4 regions of the Chryseobacterium sp. Marseille-Q3244 genome follow, and region 4 is predicted to be linked to each of the others. Evidence: riboswitches for the same ligand, from Rfam matches in the RefSeq annotation. Region 4 holds a riboswitch; each other region holds the start of a gene.
The links. Region 4 has a riboswitch for cobalamin ahead of prpB (methylisocitrate lyase). Riboswitches for the same ligand answer to the same signal wherever they lie in the genome.
Positions count from the first base shown of each region.

Region 1: linked by a shared signal. The riboswitch ahead of NBX25_RS16440 (acyl-CoA thioesterase) and the one ahead of prpB (methylisocitrate lyase) in region 4 are both predicted to bind cobalamin.
Region 2: linked by a shared signal. The riboswitch ahead of NBX25_RS07550 (T9SS type A sorting domain-containing protein) and the one ahead of prpB (methylisocitrate lyase) in region 4 are both predicted to bind cobalamin.
Region 3: linked by a shared signal. The riboswitch ahead of NBX25_RS11520 (TonB-dependent receptor plug domain-containing protein) and the one ahead of prpB (methylisocitrate lyase) in region 4 are both predicted to bind cobalamin.

Region 1 is NZ_CALNWX010000009.1:75,516-78,712, reverse strand. Features, by position in the region: gene NBX25_RS16450 (XAC2610-related protein) at 1-666, shown strand, start outside; gene NBX25_RS16445 (HD domain-containing protein) at 668-1,258, shown strand; gene NBX25_RS16440 (acyl-CoA thioesterase) at 1,306-1,689, opposite strand; cobalamin riboswitch at 1,806-1,986, opposite strand; gene NBX25_RS16435 (hypothetical protein) at 2,021-2,818, opposite strand; gene NBX25_RS16430 (hypothetical protein) at 2,896-3,197, opposite strand, start outside.
Region 2 is NZ_CALNWX010000003.1:394,349-397,545, forward strand. Features, by position in the region: gene NBX25_RS07545 (esterase-like activity of phytase family protein) at 1-1,185, opposite strand, end outside; cobalamin riboswitch at 1,443-1,635, shown strand; gene NBX25_RS07550 (T9SS type A sorting domain-containing protein) at 1,702-2,817, shown strand; gene clpP (ATP-dependent Clp endopeptidase proteolytic subunit ClpP) at 2,905-3,197, opposite strand, start outside.
Region 3 is NZ_CALNWX010000005.1:287,704-290,900, forward strand. Features, by position in the region: gene NBX25_RS11520 (TonB-dependent receptor plug domain-containing protein) at 1-1,363, opposite strand, end outside; cobalamin riboswitch at 1,477-1,663, opposite strand; gene NBX25_RS11525 (cytochrome-c peroxidase) at 1,798-2,820, opposite strand; gene NBX25_RS11530 (MbnP family protein) at 2,837-3,197, opposite strand, start outside.
Region 4 is NZ_CALNWX010000018.1:39,326-42,522, forward strand. Features, by position in the region: gene prpC (bifunctional 2-methylcitrate synthase/citrate synthase) at 1-789, opposite strand, end outside; gene prpB (methylisocitrate lyase) at 776-1,687, opposite strand; cobalamin riboswitch at 2,130-2,323, opposite strand; gene NBX25_RS21505 (helix-turn-helix transcriptional regulator) at 2,677-3,197, opposite strand, start outside.

The DNA.
Region 1 (3,197 bases), on a different contig from region 4:
GCTTTTATGCTATTAGGTCCTTTATGTTTTGGACAATATCAATTTGAAGTTAAAGAGGCATCCAAAAATTATAATGCTATCATTCATATAGACAATTGTTTCGATGACCAATGTATGGATAAAGGAACTGTTGAGGTATTTGATAATAAAAACAGTAAAGTGCAGAGCTTTACATCAGATAATCTGGTTTTAAAACTTGGAAAAGGACAGAGACTGGAGCGTGGAAAAGTAATAGCCCTAACAAATGAACAAAGCCCTGTGATTTTTGGTGACTTTAATTTTGACGGAACCGAAGATCTGGCGATAAGAAATGGAAATATGGGGAATTACAGTTCAGCATCTTATGATGTATATGTATTCAATAGTACCAGAATGTCGTTTGTAAAAAGTAAAGAACTTACAGAGTTGGGATCAGATAATTTTGATTTTTTTGAAACAGATCCGGTTCGTAAACGCCTTATTGCCTTTGGAAAATCCGGATGTTGTAATTTTTTTACTACAGAATATGAAGTCATTCCAAATAAAGGACTCGATAAAGTGCTTGAAAAAGAAGAAGACGAAAGCGAAGATGGCTATGTGAAAGTTATCATCAAAGAAAAAAAGAATAATAAGTGGACTACCAGAACCAAGGTATATCCATCAGATCAATATAATAGAGGAAAGTAAAATGAAAATCCAGAAAGAAATCGATTTTATCCTGGCTGTTGATGCCCTGAAAAATGTACAGAGAAGAAATTACAATGCAGATGATTCCAGAAGAGAGAATACAGCAGAACACTCCTGGCAGATCATTATTCTGGCCCAAATCCTTTATCCCTATGCTAAAAACCGTATGGATATTGATTTGTTGAGAGTGATAAGAATGCTTTCCATTCATGACCTTGTCGAAATTGAAGCGGGTGATACTTTTCTTTTCGACGAAGCTGCTATGGTTGGAAAGTTTGAAAGAGAAAAGATGTCTGCACAGAAAATTTTCGGAATTCTGGATGAGCCTTTACGGTCGGAATTCTTTAATCTATGGCTTGAGTTTGAGGAAGAGGCAACTCCGGATGCCATTTTTGCCTGTTCTATTGACAGGATTATGCCTTTTATTCTGAATTCCTATACTTCAGGAAAAAGCTGGACAGAGGCTGGGGTTACCGAAAAGCAGATCAGAAATATGCTTGAAAATGCCATTACCAGAGCTTCGGATGAAATGGGAGAGGCCTTTGAACTGTTACTGAGGAAAGGTCTGGAAACGGAAAAAGTTTTAAAATAAATAGTATGAAAAGTTTCGGGCGGCCAAAGGCCGCCCGAAACTTTTATTTATAAGATCTGGATTGGTTTCTTGAATTCATCAATTGCTACAAAAGTAAAGTCTCCCACAATTGCTTTTTCTCTTTCGTAAGAGTACATTTGTTCTGTGTAGATCTCAACACTTACTTTCATACTGGTTTTTCCAACATATGAAACTTTTCCGATCAGTTCTACAATTGTTCCTGCAGGAATTGGTTTTTTAAAATCGATTTTGTCACTGCTTACTGTTACCACTCTTTTTCTTGCGAAACGGGTCGCAGCAATAAAGGCTACTTCATCCATAAGCTGCATGGCTGTACCTCCGAAAAGAGTATCGTAATGATTGGTTGTGTTAGGGAAAACCGCTTTAAAGATTCTGGTTTCTGCAGCTTCAATTCTTTCTTCTGTAGTCATATTTCATTATTAATTAAGGCGAAATGAAATCGTATCAAAACAACAGAATAATGACAGGAACGTTGGAGGCCCCTGAAAGAATCCATCAGATCAATAAAACTTCAAATCGCGAAAGTTTCTTGTTTAAGAAATCGGCAGGTCTCCTGACTTGTAACATCTTTTATCTCCTTCCCATGCCTCGCACAGTGGATCTTTTGATAAAGATTTCAGTTACTTACAGTTGCGCGACAGTCCGTGATTTTCACACGGTTCCCTTTTAATCTGCGGTTATGCAGAACCAGTTTCTATGATGAATAAGCGTAAAACTTTTTCGGCTGCAAAATTAATGAATTTATTCCGGATTATGATAAATAATCTGGCTGATTACTCTTCCCTTCTTGATAGTCCATAGGGTTGTATATCTGTTTTCGCCGGAACCATTGATCATGTAAAGGAAAATGTTGTCATTGTCCAGAGAAGTTACTCCAATATTGTTGAAATCCATGGTAGGCTGGAACATATTTTTGATGGCTTCTCTCACGAAAACAGAACCTCTTCCAGGTTGTTGAAGTCTGATTGATTTAATCTCCGTCATTCCTTCAGGAAGATCATTTCCAATTCCCCATGGTTTTACTTTATCAATGGTAAGAAGCTTTCCTTCGGCATCTTTTTCCTTTTTACGGTAACTGGCATTAGATGGATATATGTCAATCACCACTTTACTTCTCTGGGCAGTAGGAATTTTAGGGTCAGAATTATCTGTAAAGATCAGTGATTTTCCGTTTTTAGATTTAGAAGGTGTATAGGCGGGAAGCTGATCAACAAAGGCAATACGCTCTTTGTTCACCATTCCTTCTTTGTCAAGGGTTTCATAGCGTACAAAAGGTTTGTCATCGTCCTGCTTTTCAGGATATTTGATCCAGATCCATTCCGTTTCTCCGGGAGCAGGCTTTACATAAACAAAAACATCCCCTTTGCGCATGCGGATCTTATCTACAATTTTCCTGTAATTATCCTTATGCACACGAACATTGGCATAGCCTTCTTCAGCTTTTACAACACCAAAAGGAACTTTATTCTGTCCTTTGACGAAGGCTAAAGAAAAAAAACTGAAAGCAGACAGGTACAATGTCTTGTTTACTGAAATCATCTTAACAAATTTTAGATCCCCAAATATATAAATTAAATGTTTTTTGGATGGGTAAAATAAAAAGGTATTTATTGAAATTACCAATACCCTCTAAATAATTTATAAAATTCTTCATCAGGAATATGGTACTTATCATTCTCCAGTACCCATTCCAGGGATTCTTTGCTAAGGTTTAGTCTGTCATAGGCTTTAGTTTTCAAATATTTTTGTTGTTCATTAGTGATACTGTATATTATTTGCCCTGTTTTATCATCTACCAATATTGTTATCTCTTTCGTCGTTCTGTCTTCTGGATGTGGATTGAGAAAGATGTACCAATAGGAATGAATATCATTAAAAGCTCTAGTGATACCTATATTAGGAAAGCCGTATGAATCTC
Region 2 (3,197 bases), on a different contig from region 4:
ATCATCTACCACCCCAAAATCATCATCATTGAAAACAGCTAGTTTATTGTTTCCTAAATAAACAATCCCTTCAAATTTATCATGTTCATATCCTAATTTTGCAACCAGATCTGCGGCTATTTTTTTTGAAACAGGTTTAATTCCTGCTTTGGTAAGCTCATCCCATGTACACTGCTCCAGGGCTTTTCCGTTTACCTTCATCCCATCTACCGCTGCAAGGTCGGTTCCGGTTACATCTGTTGCATCACTTAGGTTGATTCTGTATACTTTTTTAATTCCGCCCTGTGTTCCGAAATTACCATCTCTTTCAATGACAAGGAATTCATTATTGCCTAATGCTGTAATATCACAAACCGAATCGGAAGCTCCACCATCTTGTTTATATAGATATTGTTTCGTTTGCCCCGTACTGATATCGAAAGTTACGATTCTCGTTAAGGTTGTATTCGTTGCCAGCGCCTTTGAAGGAACAAACATCATCGATTGTATGGTTCCTACCAGTGTTTTTCCGTCCGGAGTCATACAAAGGCCTTCCATCCCTCTGTTCGCTCTTCTTTTAGCTAACACTGCAGGTAGTTTTCTGTTTCCTGTATTTACCCCAATCGGACTTATTCTTTCTAACTCTACTCCATCAGCGTTATAATGAACGATGTGTGGTCCGTATTCATCAGAAACCCAGAATGTCCCGTCGGGTGCTGCCACAATACTTTCACTGTCTAAACCATATTTATCCGTACCCAGAATATTTCCAGCCGCATCATAAGCCACTTCTCCCGTGCTTCCCATTCCTACAGGATTTGGAAGTCCTGTAATAGGCTGACCGGATGGGTTTTTAAGTTTAATATATTTAATGACTTCCACATTCCCTTCTGCATTAATTTTAAAATGCATTATCGTTGGTGTAAAATTGGGGGTTAAAAACTTTTTCCCACTTAGGTAATCTGTGTTCGGGCCACGGTCTGTAATGACATAAAATTCTCCTTTTCTTGTAGGATGGGCGGCTGCGCCGGATCCAAATCCGCCATTAATAACATCCACTCCGTTTATTGTTGCCATTTTTGAAAACGGAAACTCCTGAGGAAGCTTAGAATAATTAATATCCTGGTTATTTACATTGTTGTCATCATCTTTACTGCATGACCATAATGAAGCCATCATCAAAGCAGATAATAGTAGTTTTTTCATATTAACTTTTATGGCGCGAAAGTATAACTTGATTATAAACTGATCTTAAATGTAATGCTAATTGTATTTTAACAATATAACCTTGAGATGAATTCAATATAAACAATAAAAATTGAAATTTAACTTCGAAAACCCAAAATTAAAACCCAATTCATTATCAATCAATAAAACCCATTATTAAAAATACAATTCAACATCAGAAAAAACTGAACATTGCTATGTAATTCACAAAACAGACATCAAAAATTTATATGATATATTTGCACCGTTTTTAAGGTTGAACACTGTTCACAATAGGGAATCAAGTGAGAATATTATTCAAATCTTGAGCTGTACCCGCAACTGTAAGCTGTTTTTACCTATAGCTATTAATTATACCACTGGATCAACATCCGGGAAGGTTGGCTATAGGATGCGAGCCAGGAGACCTGCCTTAAATACCCATTTAATTTCAGGATGAAAAATCATCCTGTCAATAAATAAGTTTCGGGAATAAAACTTTAATTTAATTATATTATGAGAAAAATCTCTCTTTTTTTCTTACTGCTTTGTATGCAGTTTTTCTTTGCTCAATTCACTGAAAACGACATTAAGTTTTGGGTAGGAACCGGCTCCAAAAAGGCTTACTTCATTGCCGATTTCAATGACACTAATACACCTGCCTCCTATGCGTGGGGCTATCGTTTTGATGGTAATAATTTAATGGCGGAAGACATGATTAATGCGATTGCGGCGGCAGAACCTGCAATAGAGGCTGATATTCCTTCAGGGTTTTTATACAGTTTCGCATACAATAACCATACTCCAAGTACAGATGATTACTGGATTACCTGGTCTGGTCCCAATGCCGGGAATATGTCCAATCAAAATAATGGTGTAGGTTATACTGTTTTAACAGATGGATTGTGGTTTGGTATTACCTATGGTCTTGATGAAATCGACACTCCACCATCAGCTCCTGTACCGGCTTACAGCTCCCAATGGTATACCTCATCTCAAATTACCAATTGGATTGGTACAGGAACTAATAAAAGTCTTGTTGTTGTAGATTTTGGAACCAATAACTCTCATGGTGAAGCCAACTCCTTCGTTTTTGGAATTCAATATAATGGCAGTATAACAGCAGAACAGGCTTTACAGCTAATTCAATCCCAAGCTTCATATTTCAATTTCACTTCTGGCAATAATCAAATTTCCAGTCTGTCATTAAATGCCTTCACGGGAAACAACTCTGGAGCAGAAAACTGGAAATTATATACAGGAAAAGATCTTTCCAGCTGGCAGAAAAAGAATGATCTTAGCCAGATACAATTGAGTAACAATAGCTGGTTGGGATTAAGCTTCGGAGAAAGAAGACCTTTCACTCCTACTGAGGCAAGTAACGCTACATTATCCGTCTCTTCTGTAAATAAAAAGGCCTTATTCAATATTTATCCTAATCCAACGAGTGATTTTATTCAGATTGAAAGTTCTGAAAAGGTGAAAGAAGTAAATATTTATTCTTCTTTAGGGCAGAAAGTAATGACTTCACAGGCAACAAAGATTAATCTTAAAGCCTTAAATGCCGGAATCTATTGGGTTGAGGTTAAAACCCAAAATGGTTCTACAGTGCATAAGGTTGTGAAGAAGTAGAAATGAATACAAAAATATGTGCATTCGCAGTCAAACAAAAAAACGCATCCAAATTGGATGCGTTTTTCAATATGATTATACAATCAATTATTTTTTTTCTGTAGATCTCTGTAAAACCTCATCTACCATTCCGAAGTTTTTAGCTTCTTCAGAAGTCATCCAGTAATCTCTATCGGAAGATTTCTCTACCCACTCATAAGTCTGTCCTGAATGAAGAGCGATAATGTCATAAAGCTCCTGCTTCAATTTCAACATCTCTCTTAAGTTGATTTCCATATCAGAAGCAACTCCCTGAGCTCCTCCTGAAGGCTGGTGAATCATAACTCTTGAGTGTTTAAGTGCAGAACGTTTTCCTTTTTCTCCTGCCACCAATAATACAG
Region 3 (3,197 bases), on a different contig from region 4:
GTCTGAATACTTTTTTGTAAAAAGCTCTGAAAGTAAGCTCCGGAATTTTAACAGGTTGATAGCTTATAAACAGCGCAGGGGTCCATTCGCTCCTGTCATCAGGTCTTTTATTCTTTCTTACCTCTTCAAATGTAAAAGTTCCAAGAAGACTCCCCATAAATTTGAATCTGTTCCACTGATAGGTTGTGGCCAATGCAACCATCGATGTATAACGTGTAGGGTAAGAAAAATTCCGAAGATCTGCATTCAGAGTGTTATACTGAAAATCCCCACTTAGATTAACATCCCAATTGGAATTGATTGAATATAAATTGGAGGAAGAAAGATAAGCTTCCTTCTGTATATAGGTATTCTCTGCATATTTGATATATTCGGAACGGACTGTATCAGCAAAATAAGTATAATCATAAGCAAATTTTGCTTTAAGTTGCGTTTCAAATTTTGGGAATATTTTTTTCCTGAAATTAGCCTGTACAAAGTAGTTTTCGTCACTCATTCTTGCTCCTCTGGCACCAAAACGTCCATTAACAATAGGAGCAGGAATACCTCTGTTTGAAATATAACCATACCCGCGTACATTCCAGCTTCCGTTATTTAAAGTTCCATTGATAGATGTTTCAAAACGTTTTGCATGAATATCAGAATCCTGTCTTTTAGCAATTGTATCGTAAGCCTGTTGTCCATCAGGAAATTTTTTAGCGTAACGATATTTATAAATTCCATCACTCTGGAGAAACTCTGCACTAAAACTTGCTGAAATTCTTTTGGAAATCTTTTGTTCTAAACGGAATGAAGGATTAAATAAATCAATGGAAGCACTTTTTGCCCTGATCAGAAGATTGGTTTTCTTACCGCCGGTGAATGTTGGTGTTTTGGGTTGTAAATAAATAGATCCCGATGACCCGAAATCTTTGGCAGGCTGGAAAATTTCACTTTTCTGACCGTTGTACAATGAGATTTCTTCAAGATCATCCAAAGAATATCTTCCTAAGTCTACCAATCCGTTCTGAGCATTACCTAATTGGATTCCATCATAGAAAACACCTACATGCTGACTTCCCATACTTCGGATATTGACCGTCTTCAAACCACCCATTCCGCCATAATCTTTAATCTGAACTCCGGCAAAATATCTCAGTGCATCAGCAACAGAATGACTGTTGAGCCGTTCAAGCTCTTCGCCTTGTAAGACCTGAGCAGGAATGATTTCTTTAAAATTCTTTTTGTAAATATTGACAGTCTTTATAGCTTCTCCTTTAATACTGTCTTTTTTATGAGTCTGAGAAAACAGGAATTGTGAAGTTAACACGAATGCCGTGAAAACAATTTTATGGAATTGAAATGTAGTTAGTTTTGCTATCATTAGCTCATTCATGGGTCATGATGACGCTAATGGATATAAGAAAAGCAACGACAAAGCACAGCTGTCACTGCACAGAATCATTGTTGTCCTAAGCTTTATTCCACGAAAGCGTCAAACGTTTATTATTTCTGGCAGGTCTTCTGACTTACTCCGTTTTTGAAATCCTTCCCATTCCTAAAAACAGTGGATCTATTTTTCAAAAACTTTGGTGTGGAGCTTACAGCAGCGGGTCTGTTCCGGATTTTCACCGGATTCCCTTTTAAGAGCTTATTATGGCTCACCAAATTCCGCCAAAGATATAAAATTCTCTCCAGATACGATGGCATGCAGAATAAAATGATTATCAATGCATAAACATGAAAAATCCCGTTAGGTTTTAACGGGATTTATACTCAATTTAAACAATTAATCCATGTTGAATCTCTCTATTCTACTTAATGAGTATTGTTCACAAATTCACAATCGCTCAATGTTTTCATAAATAAGATAAGATTGATTTTCTCCTGTTCTGTGAGAGGAATTCTGTTTCCATTATTTTTAAAGGCAGGATCAAGATTATCAGCACCCAAAACTCCTTTATCAAAATAATCAAGCACTGCTCTCAAAGTCGGGAACTGTCCAAAACTTCCATAAGGCGCAGTATACTCTACATTTCGTAAAGAAGGAACCCGGAAACTCATATAATCTGTCGGAATACCGGTCACTCTTCCACGTCCAGCTTCATTGGTATCCGGATTTACAGGAAACCCGATATTTCTAAAGCTCTGATCGGTAAAAAGCTCTGTACTATGGCAACTTGCACATTTCTCCTGAAAAGTTTGGTACCCTTGCGCTTCATTTTCTGTAAAATTATCTTCTTTCCGTTTTACCTTATCATACTTACTATTGGCAGAAATCAAGGTATATTCATACTGTGCTATACTTTTATAAATTCTTTCTGCAGTAATAGTTTCGTCGCCAAATGTTTTTCGGAATAAATCTTTATATGCCAGATCATCTTTTATCTTTCCTATCACTTCCAGAATAGAAGACCCCATCTCTTCATGGGTTATAATAGGAACCAGCGGTTGCTTTTCCAATTCAAGAATATTACCATCCCAATTGTAAAATTTCATAAACAGCATATTCTGAATGGCAGGAACATTTCGTAGTCCTACTCTATTCTTAATCCCTACTCCCTGGGCATTATTGTCTGCAAAGGCATTCCCCTGAATATGACAACTCGAACAGGAAATTGTATTATCTGCACTGAACCTTTTCTCATGAAATAATTTTTCACCCAGCTCTACTCCATATTGAGTAGGCTTATTAGAATTGGTCGAACCATTTAGTTCTGGGAATCCAGGTGGAATATTGAATGGAATTTGTGGATTATCATAAGCAATAGGCTCATAATAATCATTATTACAAGAGATTAACAGAATGATAATGGCTAAAATGCATAATGATTTTTTCATTACTACAGAGAACAGCCTAGTTTTCAACACCACTCACTGAAAACATTCCAGAAATATCACTCGAACCGTTTCCTCCCAGGTTATCAACAAATTTTATCATTTGATTAGCGGTATGAATATTCGGGGTTGCATTACCATCTGATCCTGTTCCTGTAACTAATAGAATCGTATTAATTTTTCCTGTCAACAGCTTATCAAAATCAGCTTGAATAGTAATTTTAGGAGCTTTGTTGTCCACAATGGCATTGTTGGGAAGATTTAAAGTAACTTCTCTGTAAGCATCTACTCCCTGGGTAAAATTGCCTTCTGATCCTTTTATAGTGCTTCCGGTATGAATGGACATCTGTTTATTATCTGTTCCATAAAAGCCTTCAATT
Region 4 (3,197 bases):
CACCTCTTTGTTAGCAATACGCTGACGGATATCTGCTTCAGCTTCGTCCGGTGAGTTGTAACGGCTTTGGATTTCGAAGGCCACTTCGTTGGCACCTCCGTGTTTTGGCCCTCTTAGCGCACCGATGGCTCCTGTGATACATGAATAAAAATCTGACGCAGTTCCGGCAATAACACGAGCGGTGAATGTAGAAGCATTAAATTCATGTTCCGCATAAAGGTTAAGCGATATTTCCATTGCTTTTACCCAGGAATCCGGAGCTTTTTTACCATGTAAAAGGTGAAGGAAATGCCCGCCAATCGTATCATCGTCTGTTTCTACATTGATTTCCTTACCATTGTGGGTGTAATGGTACCAGTATAAAAGTCCGGAACTGAATGAAGCTAATAATTTATCCGCAATATCTCGTGCTCCGGCTACATTGTGATCATCTTTTTCAGGCTGAATACTTCCAATAGCGGATACCATAGAACGCATGACATCCATTGGATGAGCCGCTGCCGGAATACTCTTTAAAATATTTCTTACAGAATGCGGAAGTCCTCGAAGGGATTTTAATTTGGCTTTATAATTTTTCAACTGAGCTCCTGTTGGCAGCTGGCCATAGATCAAAAGATAAGCTACTTCTTCAAATTCTGCTTTCTCTGCCAGATCCAGAATATCATATCCTCTGTAATGAAGATCATTTCCACTTTTTCCTACGCTGCAAAGCGCGGTATTACCTGCTGCTACTCCTGAAAGGGCTACGCTTTTCTTAGGCTTGAATGTTGGTTCGCTATTCGTTGACATTACTAATATTTTGTTTAAAAAGGTTATCTAATTTTTGTTCATAGTCATGGTATCCAATGCTTTGGTAGAGTTCTTCTCTGGTTTGCATCGTGTCTAATACATGGGCCTGGGTACCATCTTTACGAATGTGTTCATAGACATTCAATGCGGCTTTATTGGCAGCACGGAAGGCTGAAAGAGGGTAGAGGATCAATCCTACTCCTGCGTTTTTCAATTCATCAACCGTGTATAGATTGATCATTCCAAACTCGGTGATATTGGCCAATACAGGGATTCCTGTAGCATCTACAAATTTTTGATAGAAACTTAAATCGGGAACAGCTTCTGCAAAAATAAAATCAGCCCCTGCTTCTTTATAAGCCGCTGCTCTTTCTAAGGTTTTTTCCAATCCTTCATTGGCAAAGGCATCTGTTCTGGCTCCGATTACGAAGTTTTCGTCGGTACGCGCGTCAGCAGCAGCCTTCAATCGGTCTACCATTTCTTCTTTGCTTACAATTTCTTTTCCTGGACGATGACCACAACGTTTTGCTCCTACCTGATCTTCAATATGCAGAGCAGCAGCTCCTGCTTTGATTAATGACTTTACCGTTCTGGCAACATTAAACGCTGATGGGCCAAAACCTGTATCTACATCTACCAATAAAGGCAAATCACAAACATTGGTAATACGCTGAATGTCTACTAATACATCTTCCAGCGTGGTGATTCCCAGATCCGGAATTCCTAAAGATCCGGCAGCAACCCCGCCTCCTGAAAGATAAATGGCATTGAAGCCAGCTTGTTTGGCCAGTAATGCATGATTGGCATTGATGGCTCCTACAATCTGAAGAGGACTTTCTTTGTGCATGGCCTCCCGGAACTGAGCACCGGGGGACTTCCAGTTTTCATTTTTAGTCATTTTAATATTTATTGTTTAGTTGAAATTTGTGCGATAAGAAAGAAGAGCTGCTATGCTGTTGTTGGGAGGTAAAAAGAGAATGATGAGAAGAAATCAGATGAGCTATTAATGGGTATGGAGACTGCATTTTTTTCGAAACTCCATAGAACAAGATCTCTGTCATAGATCTGTTATTCATAGATGCATAATGGTGATTGGCTTGGTACATTTTTTAACTTTTTACATAGATTAAACCCAATAAAAAGTTCTAGATAAACTTCACGATGTTTTGTGAGAAAGAAAAATTATGGAAAGGGGACACGGATGAGTTATAGACCTACAGAATAAGCACACGCTGTTCTGCCAGTATCTACCTCAAAAATGAGATCAGTAGATAAACAATTTTATCACACAATTATCCATACCGTATCATACCTGACTATAAGCTTCAGATCGCGAAAGCATCGTCACTACGAAATGGGCAGGTCTCCTGACTTGTAACAGTTTTTATCATCCTTCCCATAGGCCGGGGCATACAGTGGATATTGATTTGATAAAAACCTTTAGTTGTTACTTACAGTTGCGCGACAGTTCGTGATTTGCACACGATTCCCTTTTAATACACAGCTAAGTGTAACCAATTTCGGTTGATAAAGAAGGTGTTAAGAACTCCTTGGTGGTAAATATAGCCATTTTATAAGAACGACAAAATATTTTATGTAAACAATAATTAATTTTGGGTAATGAATTGATAATGTTTGTTTTGTGGATCTTTGTTTTTTGGTGGTATGATAAAAATCAGTCTTTTTGTAGTGTTTTTTTATTACCAAATCATTAACAAATACACCTGAATGTTAAATGAAATAAAATAAAGAATGTGTTTTTATGGGTAATTTTTATATTTGAAAATAGACCGATTAAGCCTAATAATCTAGGGTGAAAATTAGAAAATAACTACAGATTTTGAGAAAGTCATCATTGGTAAATATCGGTTGAAATCATTTAATAATTTAGTGAGTTATACCATTGGTATTCCTAAGTTTACTAGGAATTAAATTATACTTTCTTTTAAATGCTGCTGAAAAATGTCTTGGGTTCTTATATCCGATAATATCAGAGATTTCATTGATGTTTAAGTCTCCTTCAAGAAGCATTTTTTTTGCCTGTTCCATCTTTGTATCATTCCAGAAATTGAAAACGGTAGTTCCAAACAGTTCCTTAAAACCTTTTTTTAATGTAAATTCATTGGTCCCTACTTGATGAGCGAGATCTACTAATGAACAGTTTTGGTCAAGATTATTAATGATAAAATCTCTCACTGCATATATTTTCTCTTCATCCTTTTTGAGAAGAGAGGAGGAGGACTCACTTTTAAAAAGCTGTTCCAGCTGTAAAAGGAGAAGTTCTGCCACTTTTGCTTCAAGATAAATTCTTTTGAAAATACCTTTACGCTCACAATGGATGATGTCATTCAGAATCTGATACATTTCCAAACTGATGCGGTTATGATGCGGATTGATAAGGCATGAAT